One region of the Bacillus sp. FSL H8-0534 genome, then DNA from elsewhere that is predicted to be linked to it. Evidence: a T-box and tRNA genes for the amino acid it is inferred to sense, from the RefSeq annotation. Region 1 holds a T-box; the other regions hold tRNA genes.
The links. The T-box of region 1 lies ahead of ileS2 (isoleucine--tRNA ligase). A T-box ahead of a tRNA ligase gene usually reads a tRNA of that ligase, here a tRNA-Ile.
Positions count from the first base shown of each region.

Region 2: it encodes a tRNA-Ile, which carries the amino acid that the T-box ahead of ileS2 (isoleucine--tRNA ligase) is inferred to sense. The anticodon was not compared.
Region 3: it encodes a tRNA-Ile, which carries the amino acid that the T-box ahead of ileS2 (isoleucine--tRNA ligase) is inferred to sense. The anticodon was not compared.

Region 1 covers NZ_JBBOUC010000001.1:4,699,984-4,702,250, reverse strand. Annotated here, with positions in the region: gene ileS2 (isoleucine--tRNA ligase) at 1-1,282, opposite strand, end outside; T-box leader at 1,357-1,581, opposite strand; gene divIVA (septum site-determining protein DivIVA) at 1,633-2,139, opposite strand; gene MHH71_RS24095 (YlmH family RNA-binding protein) at 2,231-2,267, opposite strand, start outside.
Region 2 covers NZ_JBBOUC010000001.1:3,089,064-3,091,330, forward strand. Annotated here, with positions in the region: rRNA gene MHH71_RS15850 (23S ribosomal RNA) at 1-694, opposite strand, end outside; tRNA gene MHH71_RS15855 (tRNA-Ala) at 774-849, opposite strand; tRNA gene MHH71_RS15860 (tRNA-Ile) at 858-934, opposite strand; rRNA gene MHH71_RS15865 (16S ribosomal RNA) at 1,066-2,267, opposite strand, start outside.
Region 3 covers NZ_JBBOUC010000001.1:3,108,839-3,111,105, reverse strand. Annotated here, with positions in the region: rRNA gene MHH71_RS15980 (16S ribosomal RNA) at 1-955, shown strand, start outside; tRNA gene MHH71_RS15975 (tRNA-Ile) at 1,087-1,163, shown strand; tRNA gene MHH71_RS15970 (tRNA-Ala) at 1,172-1,247, shown strand; rRNA gene MHH71_RS15965 (23S ribosomal RNA) at 1,327-2,267, shown strand, end outside.

The DNA.
Region 1 (2,267 bases):
TTTCTTCAACAGCTTGTAATAACTCCTTGCGGAACGCTTCAATAGATGCAAACCATTGCGCTGTCGCACGGAAGATAATTGGTTTTTTCGTTCTCCAGTCATGTGGATAAGAATGCGTAATAAATGTTAATTTTAATAACGCTCCAACTTCTTCTAATTTTTCCGTAATTGGCTTATTAGCTTTATCATAGAATAGACCTTCAAATCCAGGTGCTTCACTTGTTAATACACCTTTATCATCAACTGGGCAAAGAACTTCTAATCCATATTGTTTCCCAACAAGGAAATCGTCTTCCCCATGTCCAGGTGCTGTATGTACACAACCTGTACCAGCATCTGTTGTAACGTGCTCACCAAGCATAACTAAAGAATCACGCTCATAGAATGGATGCTTCGCAACTGTATACTCAAGTTCGCTACCTTTAACTGTTTTCACAACTTCAGCATTTTCCCACTCTAACGTTTTAGAAACTGTGTCAAATAGTTCAGAAGCAATAATATATTTTTCATCATTTACTTTCACAATGCTGTATTCAAGTTCTGGATGAACAGAAATACCTAAGTTGGCTGGTAATGTCCAAGGTGTTGTTGTCCAAATGATAAATTTCTCGTCGCCCTCTAATACGTCTTTTCCGTCTTTTACAGGGAATGCCACATAAATAGATGCTGACTTTTTATCATTGTATTCAATTTCAGCTTCAGCTAAAGCGGATTCACTTGTCGGAGACCAATAAACTGGTTTTTGTCCTTTATAGATATAACCTTTTTTCGCCATTTCACCAAATACTTTAATTTGCTGCGCTTCATAAGCTGGCTCTAAAGTAATATATGGGCGATCCCAATCAGCACGCACACCAAGACGTTTAAACTGTTCACGTTGGCGATTCACTTGTTCGTATGCATACTCTGCACATAGTTTACGGAATTCTGCAACCGTCATTTCTTTACGTTTTACACCTTTATTTGTTAAAGCTTGTTCAATTGGTAAACCGTGTGTATCCCATCCTGGTACATATGGTGCACAGTATCCAGTCATTGATTTGTAACGAACAATAAAATCTTTTAATACTTTATTTAACGCATGTCCCATATGAATGTCACCATTCGCATATGGAGGACCATCATGCAGTACAAATAAAGGACGACCTTTTGTATGTTCTTGTACCTTTTCATAAATGTTCATCTCAGCCCATTTTTCTTGCATTGCAGGCTCACGCTTTGGTAAATTCCCACGCATTGGGAATTCTGTTTTCGGCATTAGTAATGTATTTTTATACTCCACGCTTAATTCCTCCTCGAATGTATAAAAGAAAGACCCTAAAAAATGGAATAAAAAAGAGACTTTCTCATCCCCAAAAAAGGGACGAGAAAGTCTCCCGCGGTACCACCCTAGTAGACCGTACACGTATGCACAAAGTCCTCTTTATATTCTTAACGCGAATATACGCCTACGCTTACTTTTTTGTTCAGCGCGGAACTCCAGGGTGATATTCCCATTTATCTCCTTATCCTGAGCTTACACCGTCCTCAGTTCGCTATATAAGGTATGAAAAAGGTACTTATCCCTATCTTCGTTTTTCTTAATAAATATGTTGTTTAAAATTATATGTAATAATGAGAAAAACGTCAAGCTTACACTGTTTCTTCTTTCTTTAATAGCTCGTCCACTTCTTCTTCTAGCTCAATTAATTTGTCCCAATCATCGTTGTTTAACATTTCAAGCTGTGCTTCTAATAACATACGGAAACGCGTACGGAATACTTTCGCTTGTTTCTTTAGCTCTTCAATATCAAATGCAACTTTTCTTGATTTTACTAAAGCTTCATTAATGATACGATCTGCATTCTTTTCTGCTTCACGTACAATTAATTTCGCTTCTTTTTGTGCATTACGCTTTACTTCTTCCGCCGCTTCTTGTGCAACAACGATAGACTTATTTAGCGTGTCTTCAATGTTAGAAAAATGATCTAATTTACCTTCTAGTTGAGCAACTTTTTCTTCTAATGCTTTTTTCTCGCGAATGACCAATTCATAATCTTTGATGATCTGATCAAGAAACTCATTTACTTGATCCTCATCATAGCCACGGAATCCGCGACCAAATTCTTTGTTATGAATATCTAATGGTGTTAACGGCACAAACGCCACCTCCAAGTAGTTATCTGAATTTTCCTCTTTTAATTATATCTTTTCTTCGACAAAATAAGGGATTTTCCTTCTAAAAAACCAATCATTTTAGTATACCATACAAAACTCGCCATTTGTCG
Region 2 (2,267 bases), 1.6 Mb from region 1:
CCTATTCAGACTCGCTTTCGCTACGGCTCCGCCTCTTCAGCTTAACCTCGCACGGGATCGTAACTCGCCGGTTCATTCTACAAAAGGCACGCCATCACCCATTAACGGGCTCTGACTATTTGTAGGCACACGGTTTCAGGATCTCTTTCACTCCCCTTCCGGGGTGCTTTTCACCTTTCCCTCACGGTACTGGTTCACTATCGATCACTAGGTAGTATTTAGCCTTGGGAGATGGTCCTCCCAGATTCCGACGGAATTTCACGTGTTCCGCCGTACTCAGGATACATTCAAGAGAGAACGAAGTTTCGACTACGGGGTTGTTACCCTCTATGACGAGCCTTTCCAGGCTGCTTCGTCTACCTCGTTCCTTTGTAACTCCGTATAGAATGTCCTACAACCCCAAGAGGCAAGCCTCTTGGTTTGGGCTAGATTCCGTTTCGCTCGCCGCTACTCAGGAAATCGCATTTGCTTTCTCTTCCTCCAGGTACTTAGATGTTTCAGTTCCCTGGGTCTGTCTTCCTTACCCTATGTATTCAGGTAAGGATACCATACCATTACGTATGGTGGGTTTCCCCATTCGGAAATCTTCGGATCAAAGCTTACTTACAGCTCCCCGAAGCATATCGGCGTTAGTCCCGTCCTTCATCGACTCCTAGTGTCAAGGCATCCACCGTGCGCCCTTTCTAACTTAACCAAACTAAAATTAAAAAAAATATGAGCTACACTGTTATCTAGTTTTCAAAGAACATACCATGCTATGTAAAATAGCGTTTTGGTGGAGCCTAGCGGGATCGAACCGCTGACCTCCTGCGTGCAAGGCAGGCGCTCTCCCAGCTGAGCTAAGGCCCCAAATTGTATGGTGGGCCTAAATGGACTCGAACCATCGACCTCACGCTTATCAGGCGTGCGCTCTAACCAGCTGAGCTATAGGCCCATACAAATTGCAGAATTATTTTATATCATATTATCTTTTAAGAGTCAATACGTTTATTGAACTCTCAAAACTAAACGAAAACAAAACACGGAAACTTATATTGATGAACAGCGTTCATCAATTCTCCATAGAAAGGAGGTGATCCAGCCGCACCTTCCGATACGGCTACCTTGTTACGACTTCACCCCAATCATCTGTCCCACCTTAGGCGGCTGGCTCCAAAAAGGTTACCCCACCGACTTCGGGTGTTACAAACTCTCGTGGTGTGACGGGCGGTGTGTACAAGGCCCGGGAACGTATTCACCGCGGCATGCTGATCCGCGATTACTAGCGATTCCAGCTTCATGTAGGCGAGTTGCAGCCTACAATCCGAACTGAGAACGGTTTTATGAGATTAGCTCCACCTCGCGGTCTTGCAGCTCTTTGTACCGTCCATTGTAGCACGTGTGTAGCCCAGGTCATAAGGGGCATGATGATTTGACGTCATCCCCACCTTCCTCCGGTTTGTCACCGGCAGTCACCTTAGAGTGCCCAACTTAATGATGGCAACTAAGATCAAGGGTTGCGCTCGTTGCGGGACTTAACCCAACATCTCACGACACGAGCTGACGACAACCATGCACCACCTGTCACTCTGCCCCCGAAGGGGAAGCCCTATCTCTAGGGTTGTCAGAGGATGTCAAGACCTGGTAAGGTTCTTCGCGTTGCTTCGAATTAAACCACATGCTCCACCGCTTGTGCGGGCCCCCGTCAATTCCTTTGAGTTTCAGCCTTGCGGCCGTACTCCCCAGGCGGAGTGCTTAATGCGTTAACTTCAGCACTAAAGGGCGGAAACCCTCTAACACTTAGCACTCATCGTTTACGGCGTGGACTACCAGGGTATCTAATCCTGTTTGCTCCCCACGCTTTCGCGCCTCAGTGTCAGTTACAGACCAGAAAGTCGCCTTCGCCACTGGTGTTCCTCCATATCTCTACGCATTTCACCGCTACACATGGAATTCCACTTTCCTCTTCTGCACTCAAGTCTCCCAGTTTCCAATGACCCTCCACGGTTGAGCCGTGGGCTTTCACATCAGACTTAAGAAACCACCTGCGCGCGCTTTACGCCCAATAATTCCGGATAACGCTTGCCACCTACGTATTACCGCGGCTGCTGGCACGTAGTTAGCCGTGGCTTTCTGGTTAGGTACCGTCAAGGTGCCAGCTTATTCAACTAGCACTTGTTCTTCCCTAACAACAGAGTTTTACGACCCGAAAGCCTTCATCACTCACGCGGCGTTGCTCCGTCAGACTTTCGTCCATTGCGGAAGATTCCCTACTGCTGCCTCCCGTA
Region 3 (2,267 bases), 1.6 Mb from region 1:
TTTCTTAAGTCTGATGTGAAAGCCCACGGCTCAACCGTGGAGGGTCATTGGAAACTGGGAGACTTGAGTGCAGAAGAGGAAAGTGGAATTCCATGTGTAGCGGTGAAATGCGTAGAGATATGGAGGAACACCAGTGGCGAAGGCGACTTTCTGGTCTGTAACTGACACTGAGGCGCGAAAGCGTGGGGAGCAAACAGGATTAGATACCCTGGTAGTCCACGCCGTAAACGATGAGTGCTAAGTGTTAGAGGGTTTCCGCCCTTTAGTGCTGAAGTTAACGCATTAAGCACTCCGCCTGGGGAGTACGGCCGCAAGGCTGAAACTCAAAGGAATTGACGGGGGCCCGCACAAGCGGTGGAGCATGTGGTTTAATTCGAAGCAACGCGAAGAACCTTACCAGGTCTTGACATCCTCTGACAACCCTAGAGATAGGGCTTCCCCTTCGGGGGCAGAGTGACAGGTGGTGCATGGTTGTCGTCAGCTCGTGTCGTGAGATGTTGGGTTAAGTCCCGCAACGAGCGCAACCCTTGATCTTAGTTGCCATCATTAAGTTGGGCACTCTAAGGTGACTGCCGGTGACAAACCGGAGGAAGGTGGGGATGACGTCAAATCATCATGCCCCTTATGACCTGGGCTACACACGTGCTACAATGGACGGTACAAAGAGCTGCAAGACCGCGAGGTGGAGCTAATCTCATAAAACCGTTCTCAGTTCGGATTGTAGGCTGCAACTCGCCTACATGAAGCTGGAATCGCTAGTAATCGCGGATCAGCATGCCGCGGTGAATACGTTCCCGGGCCTTGTACACACCGCCCGTCACACCACGAGAGTTTGTAACACCCGAAGTCGGTGGGGTAACCTTTTTGGAGCCAGCCGCCTAAGGTGGGACAGATGATTGGGGTGAAGTCGTAACAAGGTAGCCGTATCGGAAGGTGCGGCTGGATCACCTCCTTTCTATGGAGAATTGATGAACGCTGTTCATCAATATAAGTTTCCGTGTTTTGTTTTCGTTTAGTTTTGAGAGTTCAATAAACGTATTGACTCTTAAAAGATAATATGATATAAAATAATTCTGCAATTTGTATGGGCCTATAGCTCAGCTGGTTAGAGCGCACGCCTGATAAGCGTGAGGTCGATGGTTCGAGTCCATTTAGGCCCACCATACAATTTGGGGCCTTAGCTCAGCTGGGAGAGCGCCTGCCTTGCACGCAGGAGGTCAGCGGTTCGATCCCGCTAGGCTCCACCAAAACGCTATTTTACATAGCATGGTATGTTCTTTGAAAACTAGATAACAGTGTAGCTCATATTTTTTTTAATTTTAGTTTGGTTAAGTTAGAAAGGGCGCACGGTGGATGCCTTGACACTAGGAGTCGATGAAGGACGGGACTAACGCCGATATGCTTCGGGGAGCTGTAAGTAAGCTTTGATCCGAAGATTTCCGAATGGGGAAACCCACCATACGTAATGGTATGGTATCCTTACCTGAATACATAGGGTAAGGAAGACAGACCCAGGGAACTGAAACATCTAAGTACCTGGAGGAAGAGAAAGCAAATGCGATTTCCTGAGTAGCGGCGAGCGAAACGGAATCTAGCCCAAACCAAGAGGCTTGCCTCTTGGGGTTGTAGGACATTCTATACGGAGTTACAAAGGAACGAGGTAGACGAAGCAGCCTGGAAAGGCTCGTCACAGAGGGTAACAACCCCGTAGTCGAAACTTCGTTCTCTCTTGAATGTATCCTGAGTACGGCGGAACACGTGAAATTCCGTCGGAATCTGGGAGGACCATCTCCCAAGGCTAAATACTACCTAGTGATCGATAGTGAACCAGTACCGTGAGGGAAAGGTGAAAAGCACCCCGGAAGGGGAGTGAAAGAGATCCTGAAACCGTGTGCCTACAAATAGTCAGAGCCCGTTAATGGGTGATGGCGTGCCTTTTGTAGAATGAACCGGCGAGTTACGATCCCGTGCGAGGTTAAGCTGAAGAGGCGGAGCCGTAGCGAAAGCGAGTCTGAATAGGGCGTTTAGTACGTGGTCGTAGACCCGAAACCAGGTGATCTACCCATGTCCAGGGTGAAGTTCAGGTAACACTGAATGGAGGCCCGAACCCACGCACGTTGAAAAGTGCGGGGATGAGGTGTGGGTAGCGGAGAAATTCCAATCGAACCTGGAGATAGCTGGTTCTCCCCGAAATAGCTTTAGGGCTAGCCTTAAGTGTAAGAGTCTTGGAGGTAGAGCACTGATTGAACTAGGGGTCCTCATCGGAT